DNA from 2 places in the Buttiauxella sp. WJP83 genome. Region 1 is predicted to be linked to the other one. Evidence: predicted binding sites of a transcription regulator. Region 1 holds the regulator's gene; the other holds the start of a gene.

What was found. Region 1 encodes LexA, which represses DNA repair genes until DNA is damaged. Its sites were predicted from a motif close to TNCTGTATGTACATACAGNA; they were not measured.
Region 2: the regulator LexA is predicted to act here: its motif matches at 1,936-1,955, upstream of mutH (DNA mismatch repair endonuclease MutH).

The regions. Positions count from the first base shown of each region.
Region 1 covers NZ_CP110080.1:4,341,445-4,349,030, reverse strand. Annotated here, with positions in the region: gene ubiA (4-hydroxybenzoate octaprenyltransferase) at 1-831, shown strand, start outside; gene plsB (glycerol-3-phosphate 1-O-acyltransferase PlsB) at 951-3,380, opposite strand; gene OH773_RS20085 (diacylglycerol kinase) at 3,566-3,934, shown strand; gene lexA (transcriptional repressor LexA) at 4,043-4,651, shown strand; gene dinF (MATE family efflux transporter DinF) at 4,793-6,124, shown strand; gene OH773_RS20070 (CsbD family protein) at 6,268-6,477, shown strand; gene zur (zinc uptake transcriptional repressor Zur) at 6,566-7,081, opposite strand; gene OH773_RS20060 (cupin domain-containing protein) at 7,191-7,586, shown strand, end outside.
Region 2 covers NZ_CP110080.1:861,717-869,302, reverse strand. Annotated here, with positions in the region: gene ptsP (phosphoenolpyruvate--protein phosphotransferase) at 1-959, opposite strand, end outside; gene rppH (RNA pyrophosphohydrolase) at 971-1,501, opposite strand; gene mutH (DNA mismatch repair endonuclease MutH) at 2,189-2,875, shown strand; gene OH773_RS03985 (TerC family protein) at 2,951-3,664, shown strand; gene OH773_RS03980 (YgdI/YgdR family lipoprotein) at 3,791-4,009, shown strand; gene OH773_RS03975 (NADP(H)-dependent aldo-keto reductase) at 4,154-5,194, shown strand; gene lplT (lysophospholipid transporter LplT) at 5,643-6,839, opposite strand; gene aas (bifunctional acyl-ACP--phospholipid O-acyltransferase/long-chain-fatty-acid--ACP ligase) at 6,832-7,586, opposite strand, start outside.

The DNA.
Region 1 (7,586 bases):
CGCCTGATGCGGCTGGATAAGCCGATTGGCTCGCTTTTATTGTTATGGCCCACGTTATGGGCGTTATGGCTTGCGACACCGGGTGTCCCGCCGCTGACTATTTTATGCGTGTTTATCGCCGGAGTCTGGATGATGCGCGCCGCGGGTTGCGTGGTTAACGACTACGCCGATCGCAAGTTTGATGGCCACGTTAAACGGACCGCCCATCGGCCGCTACCGAGCGGTGCTGTCAGTGAAAAAGAGGCGCGTATCCTGTTTGTGGTGCTGGTGCTGCTTTCGTTTTTACTGGTGCTGACACTCAATACCATGACGATTTTATTGTCTGTCGCGGGATTAGCGTTAGCCTGGGTCTATCCGTTTATGAAGCGTTACACCCATCTGCCACAAGTGGTGTTGGGTGCGGCATTCGGTTGGTCCATCCCAATGGCATTTGCTGCGGTCAGTGAATCTGTTCCGCTAAGTTGCTGGCTGATGTTTTTGACCAATATTTGCTGGGCGGTAGCCTACGACACACAGTATGCGATGGTTGATCGCGATGACGATCTTAAAATAGGTATCAAATCCACGGCTATCCTGTTTGGACGCTATGACAATGTGATCATTGGGATTTTGCAGGTTGCGGTAATGGTATTGCTGGCCGTAATTGGCTGGCTGAATGGCTTAGGCGGCGCTTTTTATTGGTCTATAGCATTGGCTGGCGCGCTCTTTATCCATCAGCAACGGTTGACGGCGAATCGCGACCGCGATGCCTGTTTCCGCGCATTCCTGAATAATAACTACGTTGGGCTGGTGTTGTTTATTGGCCTGGTGCTGAGTTACATACACTTCTAAAAAATCCCCTCATCCCGGCCTTCTCCCTCGGGGAGAAGGAGAAAACCGGGCATATCTCCCTCAGGTGAAGGAGATAACAGTTATCCCCTCTCCCGTGGGAGAGGGTTAGGGTGAGGGCATTACTCGGTCGCAGCCTGCGACGTCGCACTTTCAATCGTTAAACGCACATCCGGCATGATCAGATCAGCCAGTAACTGGTAGACCTTCATCGTTTCGCCTGGCTCTGCATCCCCGGTGTCACTGATATAGCCTTCATCACGCAAGGTTAATACCAGCGAGGTGAAGACGGCTTTATCAAAGAACTCCGGTGCATTAATACCATGCAAAACTGACAAGCGCTGGGCAACGGTGCGGCTTTCGCGCTCCAGTGTCCCACGGTTAATCGACGGATTCGCGCTCAACAACCAGAACGTAATCGCATAACGCTGTAGCGTTTCACGAACACCCGCAGCCAGTAGCTGCATGGTGCGTGAACGCGCAGGGTTCATCTGCACTTCGTCGTCTGTCAGCGTGACCAGTTCCTGACGCGCCAGTTCATTGAGCATAATGTCAATTTCACCGGCAAGTTCAGTGGTGTTCCAGCGCAGGAACAACTCAGCCTTCAGCATCGGGTACAGTAACGTGACCTGACGCAGCAGTTCGCTACGGTCAATGCGGCGATGTTGAGTAATAATCGCTGCCAGCAGAGAAGGCAACACCAGCATATGCAGGATGTTGTTGCGGTAATACGTCATCAGAACTGCCTGCTCACGCGGCAAAATGATGATGTCACCGATAGTGTCTTTCTCTACTTCAAACTTGTTCATTTGCAACGCGTGTTCAATCAGCGCTTCTGCTGGTTGATCGGGTGCAGTAGCGTCCGGTGAATACGGCACATTACGCAACAGGCTCAGGTAACAGTTTAGCTGCTCGGTGAGTTGCTCACGGGTGAGTGAACGCTGACGTGAGGCTAATAACGCTGTACAGCACAGGTTCATGGCGTTCGCCGCACCTGCATTGTTAATTCGCACCATCAACTCGGCGGCAATTTCATTCACCGTCGGCGTCAGCCACGCAGGACGAATCGCTTCGATTGGGTCGATGGAATCGCGCCACTCAGGAACTCGCTGGTTCAGGAATGTCATCAATGGCATCGGTTCGCCAAAGTTCACATAGCCCTGACCGAGGTTACGCAGCTTACTCAGGCCACGTACCATCTGCATGAAACTCTCTTTCTCTTTGGTCGCACCACGCAACTCTTTTGCGTAAGTCCCCACTTCCATTACATGCTCGTAGCCAATGTAAATCGGCACCAATGTAATAGGGCGAGTACCGCCGCGCAGCATTGCCTGAATGGTCATCGACAAGGTGCCGGTTTTCGGGTCGAGCAAACGCCCGGTACGAGAACGACCCCCTTCCACGAAATATTCAACGGAATAGCCACGGCTAAACAGCTCGCCCAGATATTCACGGAACACGGTGGAGTAGAGTTTGCTGCCTTTAAAGGTACGACGGATAAAGAACGCACCGAGGCGGCGGAAAATCGGGCCCGCTGGCCAGAAGTTCAGGTTGATACCCGCCGCGATGTGCGGAGGAACCAGCCCCTGGTGATAAAGCACATAGGACAGCAGCATGTAATCCATGTGGCTGCGATGGCAAGGGACATAAACAATCTCATGACCATCGTGAGCCAACTGGCGCACGCGTTCTGCATTATGAACGTTTATCCCCTGGTACAAGCGGTTCCACGTCAGACTGAGCACGCGGTCGCTCACTCGAATCGCTTCATAAGAGAAGTTGGCGGCAATCTCTTCCATCAGCGCCACAGCGTTTTGCTGTGCTTTTTCATGGGAGATTTTCTTGCTGCGTGCTTCATCTTCGACGGCGCGAGCGATAGCTTTCGATGCCAGAAGTTTATTAAACAGATCCTGACGTACCGGCAAACGCGGCCCGATGGTCGCTAAACGCTGGCGAGCAAAGTGCATACGCGCAACGCGAGCCAATTTCTGAGCGATCTTTTTATCCGTACCGTGCTCGGTGGCCATGTGGCGTAGAGAGACGGGTGGCGAAAAACGCACGAAACTGTCGCGACCAAGCCAGGTAACGGCGAAAAATTTCTGGATGCCGTTCAGCATCTTTAATGGCGGATTAACTTCGCCTTTTTCGCGACCCGGAGAGCGGCCAAACATCACCGAGACCGGCACCATCTGCACATCCAGATTTGGATTGCTGCGGTGCAAGTCGAGGTAATCATGGAACAACTTGATCGACTCTTCTTTCGGCGTGTAATACGTGAATACGCGCGGGCCGCCGTGGATAAAGACGTAACGCGGGAGTACCGCTCCATCAATCTCTAACGGCTGAAGCGGATCGGGTAAGCCATGCGCGAGACATTGTGCGCGCAGCGTTAATAAGTCCGCCTTAGAGTTATACGGCAGCACGTACATTATCGGGCGTGTGGGATCTAAGCCCAGTTCGGCTTGTGGATCTGCCGGAATGGACTTGCTTTTTACCAGAACGCCTAATGGTAAATTAAGTAATTTGTAGTAGATTCTTGGCCAGCCTGACATAAACGATGTAAAGCCTCAGGTTAATAATGCAATTTCGCCGCAAGAATATCAGAATCTCACTCAGATTTCTGTGGCGTTGCGCTTTATACCCGTCATTCTTCAAGTTGTAGCCGTGTTGGCAGCAATTTGAAGAATGACGGGTATAGATAAGTATTGACGCAAATAATTTGAAAAGGTTTCCAAAAATGGCGAGTAACGTCACCGGATTTACCCGTATCATCAAAGCCGCTGGCTATTCATGGAAAGGGCTCAAAGCAGCCTGGATCAACGAAGCTGCGTTCCGTCAGGAAGGCGTTTGTGCCGTAATCGCTATTGCCATTGCCTGTTATTTAGATATCGACCCCATCACCCGTATTCTACTGATTGGTTCTGTCGTGCTGGTTATGATTGTCGAGATCCTCAACAGTGCGATTGAATCCCTTGTTGACCGCGTGGGTACGGATTATCACGAGCTTTCAGGACGCGCCAAGGACATGGGATCAGCTGCTGTGTTAATCGCCATTATCCTCGCAGTGATTACCTGGGTCACACTGCTTTGGCAGCATTTGCGATGATCTTTCCAGAATAGTTAAGTGGCTGGTTTTTTGCTTAATTTGTGGTTCCAAATTCGCCTTTGACTGTATATACTCACAGCATAACTGTATAAACACCCAGGGGGCGGAATGAAAGCGTTAACTACCAGGCAGCAAGAGGTGTTTGATCTTATTCGGGATCATATCAGCCAGACCGGCATGCCACCGACTCGTGCCGAGATTGCTCAACGTCTGGGGTTCCGTTCTCCAAACGCCGCTGAAGAGCACCTAAAAGCACTGGCTCGTAAAGGCGTCATTGAGATTGTCTCTGGTGCGTCGCGCGGTATCCGCTTGCTGGTGGAAGAAGTTACCGGTATTCCGCTGGTTGGGCGTGTTGCTGCAGGTGAGCCACTCTTGGCTCAGCAGCATATCGAAGGCCATTACCAGGTTGATCCATCGCTGTTTAAACCTAATGCCGATTTCTTGCTGCGCGTCAGCGGTATGTCTATGAAAGACATCGGTATTATGGACGGTGATCTGCTCGCGGTGCATAAAACTCAGGATGTGCGTAACGGCCAGGTTGTGGTTGCGCGTATTGATGATGAAGTTACCGTTAAGCGCTTAAAACAGCAGGGCAACGTTGTTCATCTTCTTCCAGAAAATAGCGAGTTTGAACCTATTGTGGTTGACCTGCGCGAACATAACTTCTCCATTGAAGGGTTGGCGGTTGGGGTGATTCGCAACGGCAACTGGCTGTAAAGTTTCTTAAAACTGAAAACCCAAATAATTCAAGTTGCATTGAGGCGGCGAGAAAACGAGTCCCGATGAGCTTACTTGAGTAAGTGATTCGGGTGAGTGAACGCGGCCAACAAAGATGCGGCTTGAAGTATGAAGGGTGGAATGCGATTTTTCTCAACGGCTGACAAAGTACTCTGGCGCCTCGCCTTACCCATGATCTTCTCCAACATCACCGTCCCCTTGCTGGGTCTGGTCGATACGGCAGTCATTGGTCATCTGGACAGCCCTGTCTATCTTGGCGGAGTCGCTATTGGCGCTACGGCAACCAGTTTCCTGTTCATGCTTTTGCTATTCCTGCGCATGAGTACCACGGGCTTAACCGCTCAAGCGTTTGGCGCAAATAATCCCTCGGCGTTAGCTCGTGCACTGGTACAGCCTTTATTGCTGGCGCTGGGCGCAGGCGTTGTGATTATCGCGCTGCGCGATCCCCTCATTTCACTGGCATTACATATTGTTGGCGGTAACCAGGATGTGCTCTGGCAGGCACAGCGTTTTCTTGAGATCCGCTGGCTAAGCGCCCCGGCTTCACTGGCTAACCTGGTCTTACTTGGTTGGCTGTTAGGCGTTCAGTATGCGCGTGCACCGGTTATCTTACTGGTCGTCGGAAACGTGCTGAATATCGTGCTGGATGTGTGGCTGGTGATGGGGTTGCACATGAATGTGCAGGGGGCGGCGTTAGCGACGGTCACTGCGGAATATGCGACATTTATCATCGGGTTGCTGATGGTGAAAAAGGTGATGGGCCTGCGTGGAATCAGCGTAGAGATGCTGATGAAAGCCTGGCGCGGAAACGTTCGGCGTTTACTGGCGCTTAACCGGGACATTATGTTGCGCTCGCTGTTGCTGCAGGTGTGTTTCGCATCAGTGACGATTTTTGGCGCACGGTTAGGCAGCGAAATCGTTGCGGTAAACGCGGTGCTGATGACGTTGCTGACCTTCACCGCCTATGCGCTTGATGGGTTTGCTTACGCTGTTGAAGCCCATTCGGGGCAGGCATTTGGTGCGAAAAATCGAGGCCAATTGCTGGAGGTGTGGGGAGCAGCCTGTCGCCAGGCGGGATTGGTCGCGTTAGCTTTTGCCATAGTGTATGCACTGTTTGGCGAGAACATTGTTTCGCTCCTGACATCAATCCCTGAATTGCAGCGCCAGGCCGATCGCTATTTGCATTGGCAGATAGTTTTACCGGTGGTGGGCGTCTGGTGCTATTTGCTTGATGGCATGTTTATTGGCGCAACACGTGGTGCAGAAATGCGAAACAGTATGGCCGTTGCGGCTCTTGGCTTTGGATTAACCTTGTTCACCGTGCCCTGGTTGGGCAACCATGGGTTATGGCTTTCGCTGGCGGTGTTTCTTGCACTACGAGGTTTGTCATTGGGGTGGATCTGGCGTCGTCATTGGCGTCACAACACCTGGTTTGAACACGTGCATGGTTAAAGATTCTTAGTTTTTCCGCCACTGCCGCATCCTTAACTACAATTGTTATCACGTCCAGCAGATAAGAGTGGTTTTAGCCAAACGGCAGCACTCGGACGTTGTTAACTTTTAGCAGTTTTTTAGCGAACGTTGAGGAGACTATTATGAATAAAGACGAAATCGGCGGTAACTGGAAACAGTTCAAAGGCACAGTGAAAGAAAAATGGGGCAAACTGACGGATGACGACATGACCGTCATCGAAGGGAAGCGCGATCAGCTAGTCGGTAAAATCCAGGAACGCTATGGATACGCCCAAGAACAGGCAGAGAAAGAAGTCGTTGATTGGGAAAAACGTAACGATTACCGCTGGTAATCTCATCCCTCAGATGTGTTAACTCTCTAAATCTGCCCTGGTACATGGAAGTACCGATTCTTCCCCAGTCTAATCTTCTAAATTCGTATTAGCGTGATTTTTTCTTCGACTGAATAGTGTGGTCATGCCCGCATGCTTCGGGATGGTTGCAGGCTTCAACTTCTGCGCAAGCGCTGCATAAACCATGCGCCTCAATGACATTATGATGCAGAGCAAATCCTAACTGGGCAGCCAATTGATGCATGATATCTTCAACGTCTTGCGCACCATGTTCCTTCACCGCTCCACATCTGTCGCAAATAAACATCGCTGATGAGTGCGTTGGCTGATCAAACAGATGGCACAAAACATAGCTGTTGGTTGACTCAACGCGATGCACAAAGCCTTGTTCAAGAAGAAAATCGAGAGCACGATACACCGTCGGAGGTTTTGCTTGTGGTTCACTGGCACGCAATAAATCCAGCAAATCATAAGCGCTGATTGCACCCGCTTGTTGCGTCAGTAAACGCAGCACTTCCAGGCGTTGTGGCGTCAGGCGCACATTACGCTGCTCGCATAGTTTTTCAGCCTGCGCTAACACGTTTTGTGAAGTCGTGATGTCCATCAGCATTCCCCTGTAGATTAGCCCTACACTCTATCACAACGCGCAAAAAACGCCGAGTGGTGCACCATTCTGGCTGCATCCTTTTGAGATGACTATCCCGGAGTTTGTTATGAATAAACCTGATTGCATACGCCACTGGAAAGACCTGGAAGGTGAAGATGATTCAACTTATCCAGACAGCGCTGAACTGTTTTCTATTGGCGCGCCGCTGGCTCGCAAACTCGGGCTAACACGCCTGGGGATCCACCATGAGCGTCTGTTGCCCGGTCGCCGGACGTCCTACCCGCATGCGGAAAGTAGCGAGGAAGAATTTGCTTATGTTCTGGAAGGGCATCCGCAGGTATGGATCAATGGTCATCTTTACCCGCTTGAGCCGGGTGATAGCGTTGGCTTTCCGTCAGGAACCGGCATTTGTCATACGTTCATCAACAATACAGAACATGAAGTCAGGTTGCTGATTGTGGGTGAAGCCAACAAAGCTGAAAATCGAATTTATTACCCGCTA
Region 2 (7,586 bases), 1.2 Mb from region 1:
GGCCAGGTGTTTGGGCTCTGGATGGTGTCATCGAGATGGAATAACAGGCGTTGACCCAAGGTACGAAGATCGCCTGCGCGTTCTTTTAAGTAGCCGTCAGTCAGACTTGCGAATTGCTCCGCAAACTTTTCGATAACTTTTTTAACCGCCCATTCTGCAACCGAGCCTTTATCGACTTCTTCGAATAATTCTCGACGAAGTCGGGCATCAGTTAACAGGTGCGAATAGAGGTCAAAGATAGCCGCAGTTTCTTTCTGGGCCCCCGCCGCAAAACGTTTGCTGTAACGTCGAAATTCGTTAGACGCTTCTTCAAGTGCTGCGGTTAGACGCTCACGCTCAAGCGTGGTATCCAGTGTCGACGCTTCAGACACTTGCTCCATTAACGGGAGCGTTGAGTCCATCCAGCCTTCAGCAATCGCAACGCCTGGCGATGCAGGCAATGCCCGGATACGCGTCTGGCGATATTGGCCAAATAAGGCGGCTAACTGTGATTGAGAGAGGATAGCGGCCATTTGTGTGGCGAGCGTAACGAGGAAGGACTCCTCGCTTTCATCATATTGACGGTGCTCGCGCTGTTGTACCACCAGCACCCCCAGCAATTGACGTCGCTGGATGATGGGTACGCCAAGGAAGGCTCGAAAACGTTCTTCTTTTACTGCGGGGACATATTTAAAGCTGGGATGTTTTTGCGCATCAGCAAGGTTTATCGGTTCTGCAAGACGACCGACCAGCCCGACAATGCCTTCATCAAATGCGAGTGTAATTGTGCGACCACGCGGCTTTTTAAGGCCGCGTGTCGCCATCAGGTAAAAGCAACGCCGGTCATGATCTGCGAGATAAACCGAGCATACCTCGGTGTCCATCGCAAGGCAGATATCTGTAACCAAAATATCCAGCGCCTCATTGAGGCGCGGAGCACTGGCAACCTTCTCGACTATTTCTCGCAAACGGGTGAGCATTTTTGCGTGACTTAACCTCTTTTACGACGCCAGGCAGGCGCGTTATTACGTGGTGGCGTAACTTCCTGCAGCGGCATTACGACGCTTGCAAACTCTTTCATCACCCGACGATAGACATCGCGTTTAAAGGAGACAACCTGACGAACCGGATACCAATAGCTAACCCAGCGCCAGCCATCAAACTCTGGGGTACTGCTGGTTTGCATATTGATATCGTTATCGCTACTGATCAACTGCAAGAGAAACCATTTTTGTTTCTGGCCGATACAAACCGGCTTTGTGTCCCAACGCACCAAACGTTTAGGTAACTTGTAACGTAACCAGTTTCGGGTCGAGGCGAGTATTCGGACATCTTTTCGCTGTAAACCCACTTCCTCGAAAAGCTCCCGGTACATTGCCTGTTCCGGGGATTCGCCAGGATTGATGCCACCTTGCGGAAACTGCCAGGAATGTTGACCAAAACGCCTGGCCCACATCACTTGACCCTGCCGATTACAGATTACGATACCAACATTCGGGCGGTAGCCATCATCATCGATCACCGGACTACCTCAAAACAAACTTAGATTAGGGCGATTGTTTCATACAAGCGCTAGACGGTAAACCACTGTGTAACGGTTGCCAGAAAGGAATAACAATTGAATAACTCACAAAATATGACCGAGTTATAAACATTAGTCCGTTTGGAGCGGTGAGTTTATTCACTTTTTCTGTGGATATAACTGTGAAGAACTACCTAATACTCTCGGGACAACTTAGGATAACTTCAAAATCGGCTCGCGGCTCATAAAAAAAATACACAATACTTTCAAAGTAATAGTGAGTTAAAAATTAGTTCACAGCTCAGTAGTGTGATGATCATCACATACCAGGATCTTTCACTGATGAAAGATCGACCAATGACGTTTTTATCCACAGATTGTGCCAACAAGTTAGTCACAAACTGGTGAAAAAATGGGTTTTACCCCCTCGTCAAGGCTGTAAATCGAACCAGTAGTGAGCTTTTTTACCAGTTATCCCATTTTTCTGTGGATAACCCGGTGTAAGATCCTGTTCATTGCCAGTGACCAGAATGGGAAAAGGTTTTTGTACAATTCAAAATTGATAATTTTTAGCGATAAAAATGATTCAAAATCAGTGCATTGCCATTCTTATCCCCGACACGCTAAACTATTTCCATGTTGTGGGTAAACCACGTTCATTTTTTAACCACTTAGCAGTCAGGCACAATGGAAGCACTTCGTCCTTTACTTACCCCTCCAGAAAATGAACAGATTTTACTGGCTCAAGCCCAGAAACTGGCAGGCTACACGCTGGGCGAATTGGCGGCGCTTGCCAGTTTACCCATCCCCAAAGATCTTAAACGCGACAAAGGTTGGATCGGTGTTTTACTCGAATTGTGGTTAGGAGCCAGTGCCGGAAGCAAACCCGAGCAAGATTTCGCAGCGCTTGGCATCGAGTTAAAAACAATCCCGGTTGATCGAATGGGACGTCCACTGGAAACCACCTTTGTTTGTGTCGCCCCGCTCACTGGCAATACAGGTGTGGTTTGGGAAACCAGCCATGTGCGCCACAAGTTAAAACGCGTGCTGTGGATCCCTGTTGAAGGAGAGCGGCAAATTCCGTTGGCTGAAAGGCATATTGGCTCGCCATTATTGTGGGCACCTTCCGCAGAAGAAGAACGGCAGTTGCGTTTGGACTGGGAAGAATTGATGGATTTAATTGTGCTTGGGCAGGTCGAACGTATCACTGCTCGTCATGGGGAAGTGTTGCAGTTGCGTCCAAAAGCCGCCAACAGCAAAGCGTTAACCGATGCGATTGGTGCCGATGGCGCTCCCATTCTGACGTTGCCACGCGGTTTCTATCTGAAAAAGAATTTTACGGCCGCTCTGCTGGCTAATCATTTCTCGTTGTAGATTCATTTAACTTGCACCCGGATCAGTGCTGGCGTTTATAATTGGCGTTTTATTAATTTCAGGCAGGATTTTTTAATGTTGTTTGCATGGATTACCGATCCTAATGCGTGGATGGCGCTGGGCACTCTGACGATTCTGGAAATCGTTCTGGGTATCGACAATATCATTTTTCTCTCGTTAGTCGTGGCGAAACTGCCAAAAGCTCAACAGGCCAAAGCGCGCCGTTTGGGTCTGGGTGCCGCGATGATTATGCGTCTGGCGTTGTTGGCGTCTATCGCCTGGATGACACATTTGGTTCATCCACTGTTTAGCATCATGGGCCATGATTTCTCTGCGCGAGACCTTATTTTGTCATTGGGTGGCCTGTTCTTAATCTGGAAGGCCAGCAAAGAGATCCACGAATCCATTGAAGGGGAAGAAGAGAGCATAAAAACCAACGTTCACTCTTTCTTTGGCGCGATCGTGCAAATCATGCTACTGGATATTATTTTCAGCCTCGATTCAGTCATTACCGCCGTCGGCCTGTCCGACCATCTTTTCATCATGATGGCAGCCGTGGTTATTGCCGTGTTGGTGATGATGTTCGCGGCAAAATCGATTGGTGATTTTGTGGAGCGTCACCCGTCGGTGAAAATGTTGGCGTTGTCATTCCTGTTACTGGTCGGCTTTACCTTGATTCTTGAAGGCTTCGATATTCACGTGCCGAAAGGTTACATCTACTTTGCGATGTTCTTCTCAATCGCCGTAGAAACACTGAACCTTATCCGTAACAAAAAGAACCCGCTGTAACCCACGCAGGGGAAGCATTCACGCTTCCCCTCTGTTTCTTTTAAGAATTTGCTGCTTATCATCATCATCAAATCTAGTTATTACTAGACTGTATATGTCACTCCATACCACTCGAGGCGAATAACGATGAAAAAATGGGCTGTTCTTATTTCCGCTGTCGGTCTGGCATTTGCGGTTTCTGGTTGTAGTAGCGATTACGTGATGGCAACCAAAGATGGTCGTATGATCCTGACTGACGGTAAACCCAAAGTCGATGACGACACTGGCTTAGTCAGCTACCGTGATCAGCAAGGCAACGAGATGCAGATCAATCGCGACGATGTTTCACAAATCATTGAACGCTAAAATATAAAGGTCAGCACCTGGCTGGCCTGTAACACTTTTCTTCACTTCCCCTCTTCCGCTTTTGCCTCCCCTCTGCCATGTTTATAGTCCATTTTTTGTTGGGCGCATGCCTGACCGTCAGACTGAATAATAAGGAAAGCGGCTATGCACTATCACCGTATCCCCCACAGCTCTCTTGAAATAAGTACGCTAGGGCTGGGAACCATGACGTTTGGTGAGCAAAATAGCGAAGCCGACGCGCATGAACAGCTGGATTACGCAGTCCATCAGGGAGTTAACCTCATTGATGTCGCTGAAATGTACCCGGTCCCGCCACGCCCGGAGACACAAGGACTCACCGAAACCTATGTCGGCAACTGGCTAAAACAGCGCGCTAATCGCGAGAAACTGATTATTGCCACCAAGGTCAGCGGCCCAAGCCGCAATAACGACGCAGGCATTCGACCGAATCAGATACTGGATCGTAGAAATATTCGTGATGCTCTGGATGCCAGTTTGAAGCGTCTGCAAACCGACTATATCGATCTCTATCAAGTTCACTGGCCGCAACGCGCCACTAACTGTTTTGGCAAACTGGGTTATACGTGGACTGATAATGCCGTGCCGGTCACGCTGCTTGAAACACTTGAAGCACTCACTGAGTTTCAGCGCGCCGGGAAAATTCGTTACATCGGTGTTTCCAACGAGACTCCGTGGGGTGTGATGCGTTATCTGCAATTGGCAGAGAAGCATGATTTACCGCGTATCGTCACCATCCAGAACCCGTACAGTCTGGTAAACCGTAGCTTTGAAGTGGGTCTGGCAGAAATTACTCAGCGTGAAGGCGTGGAGTTGTTGGCCTATTCTTGCCTGGGGTTTGGTACTCTGACCGGCAAATACCTCAACGGTGCAAAACCTGCTGGTGCGCGCAATACCCTGTTCAGCCGTTTCACCCGTTACAGCGGTGAGCAAACGCAGCTAGCGGTTGCCGCTTATGTCGATGTTGCGAAGCGACACAATCTCGACCCGGCGCAAATGGCACTGGCTTTTGTCCGTCGCCAACCGTTTGTCGCCAGCACGCTATTAGGTGCAACCACGCTTGAGCAACTGAAAACCAACCTTGAGAGCCTGCATTTAGATTTGAGTGAAGATGTGCTTGAAGAGCTGGAAGCCGTGAATCGTATTTATACCTATCCAGCACCGTAATGTGGGATTCGCTCTCCTGGTGGACGTGATACTTTGCCTGTATCGGAAAGGTTCCGTTCACCCCAAGTCTCTCGTTATATGCAGCCACCGAACCGGTGAACGTCAACGTCAAAACCTAAGGTCAAAAGCCGAAGCGGTTTTGACCTTGTTCCCGGTATAAATTGCCCCAGTGTTCCCCATAAGTCAGGGTGGCGTGGTCTGGAACCACGCCAGTGAGCGATCGCCGGGAGCGAATCGCGAACGACCCTGAACGTTGGGGATAAGCTGGGGTTTACCGCGCAGCGGCAATTTAAAACCGGGCGCCGAGGTCGCCAGGAGGGTGGCGTAACCCTCCTGGCACGTTCACCGTTAGCAACGGTTACAGGGATAATCAACCGCACGGGTGAACGGAAAACAGCGAAACTTACAGGTCTCCCTTACAGACTCTCTGAGCGGAGGAGGAAACACCCTATTTCTGACGAATCTGCCAAACCCACAACCCACCGATAGCCAGCGCAAACACCGCCCCGAAGCCAATGCCAATACCGACAATCGGCGCACCGGTTTTTACCGCCAGCGAGTAAAGCCCCAACATCAGCAACATCGCGGTATTTTCACCGAGATTCTGCACCGCAATGGCATTCCCCGCGCCAACCGAATGTTTGCCTCTCTCCTGAAGAAGTGCGTTAAGCGGAACAACGAAGAACCCGCCCAAAACACCAATCAGCACGAGCAGCATGTAAGACGGCAGCAACGCGTTTTGCATGGCAAAGAACAAAACGCCAACGCCGATCAAAATCCCCGCTGGCATGCATCGTGCCACCGTTTTAAGTGTCACCAGTTTTGCCGCAGCCCCCGCGCCAACCACGATGCCCACTGCAACCATGGCATTCAGATACGTTGGCGTTGCGTTATCGGTGATTCCCAGCGCCACCGGCACCCATAAAACCAGTAAGAAACGCAACGTCACGCCCGCGCCCCAGAACAAACTGGTGCCGACTAGCGAGAAGCGCGTTTCGCCGTTTAACCAAAGTGTACGGCAAGCGTTGAAGAAACTGCGGGTCATCGGGGTAAAGCGCCAGGACTGCCCAGGACGGGCTGGCGCAAGTTTCGGAATAAAAATATTCGCCACGACCGCCCCGGCATACACCAGCACACAGACGCCAAGTGCCGCAACGATATGCCAATCAGCCAGCACGCCACCCGCCATAGAACCCAGCAGAATGGCAGCAATGGTAGATGATTCCATCAGGCCATTTGCCTTCACCAGACGGTCGCCGGTCGTTAACTCACCAAGAATTCCGTATTTAGCCGGTGAATACGTCGCAGCACCTATCCCCACCAGCGTGTAACCGATAAAGGGATTGAGCCCAAAACAGATGACCGCCGCGCCGATTAGCTTAAGACTGTTGGCAAACATCATCACTCGTCCTTTGGCAAAGCTATCAGCCACCTGACCGACAAAGGGAGCAAATAAAATGTAAGCGCCGACAAACACCATCTGCAAAACGGGCTGACTCCAGTCGGGATAGAACTGCTGCTTCAATACCGCCAGGGTGGCAAACAGTAATGCGTTATCACCAAACGCCGATAAAAATTGCGCACAGGTGACGGCCATCATGCCCCTGGACCAAATGGAGGTATCGTTCACGGCGCTATCACGCATGCTTTGTCTCCAGTTGGTCTACCAGTGCTTTCAGGCTGACAAAATCAGGTTTACCACTGCCCAACACAGGTAACTGTTTCAGGAAGCGGATATCTCGTGGGACAACCAACTCAGGCACACCATGGGCGCGAGCATATTGCAGCAGTTTTTCTCGATTGAGTTCGTTATCCGTGGTGTACATCACCAATGCTTCACCTTTCGCCGCATCCGTTTTGATAACGGTTGCATGCATTTTCTCTGGTGAAACACCCAGCGCCAGTTGCTCGACCATTTCCAGCGAAACCATTTCACCCGCAATTTTGGCGAAGCGTTTAGCGCGCCCCTGAATCACACAAAAACCGTGCTCATCGAAACTGACGATATCACCGGTGTCATACCAACCCGCTTCCACTTCGCCCTGCGCATTTTCAGCACTCGGCGCTTCCAGCACGCCTGGGTTTTCGACTCGCAGATAGCCTTTCATGATGTTCGGCCCTTTCAGTTGCAACCGCCCACCGTTTTCAATACCGGGTACCGCCATTAGACGCGCATCCATCGCGGGCAAAATACGCCCCACAGTGCCTACTTTTGCCGCCATAGGGACATTAATTGAAACGACTGGCGCGCATTCCGTCACGCCATAACCTTCCAGAATACGCAGGCCAAATTTATCCTGCCAAAGCTGCTTAGTGCTTTCCTGAAGCTTTTCTGCTCCCGCAACCACGTAACGCAGACGGTAGAAGTCATATGGATTGGCGAAACGTGCAT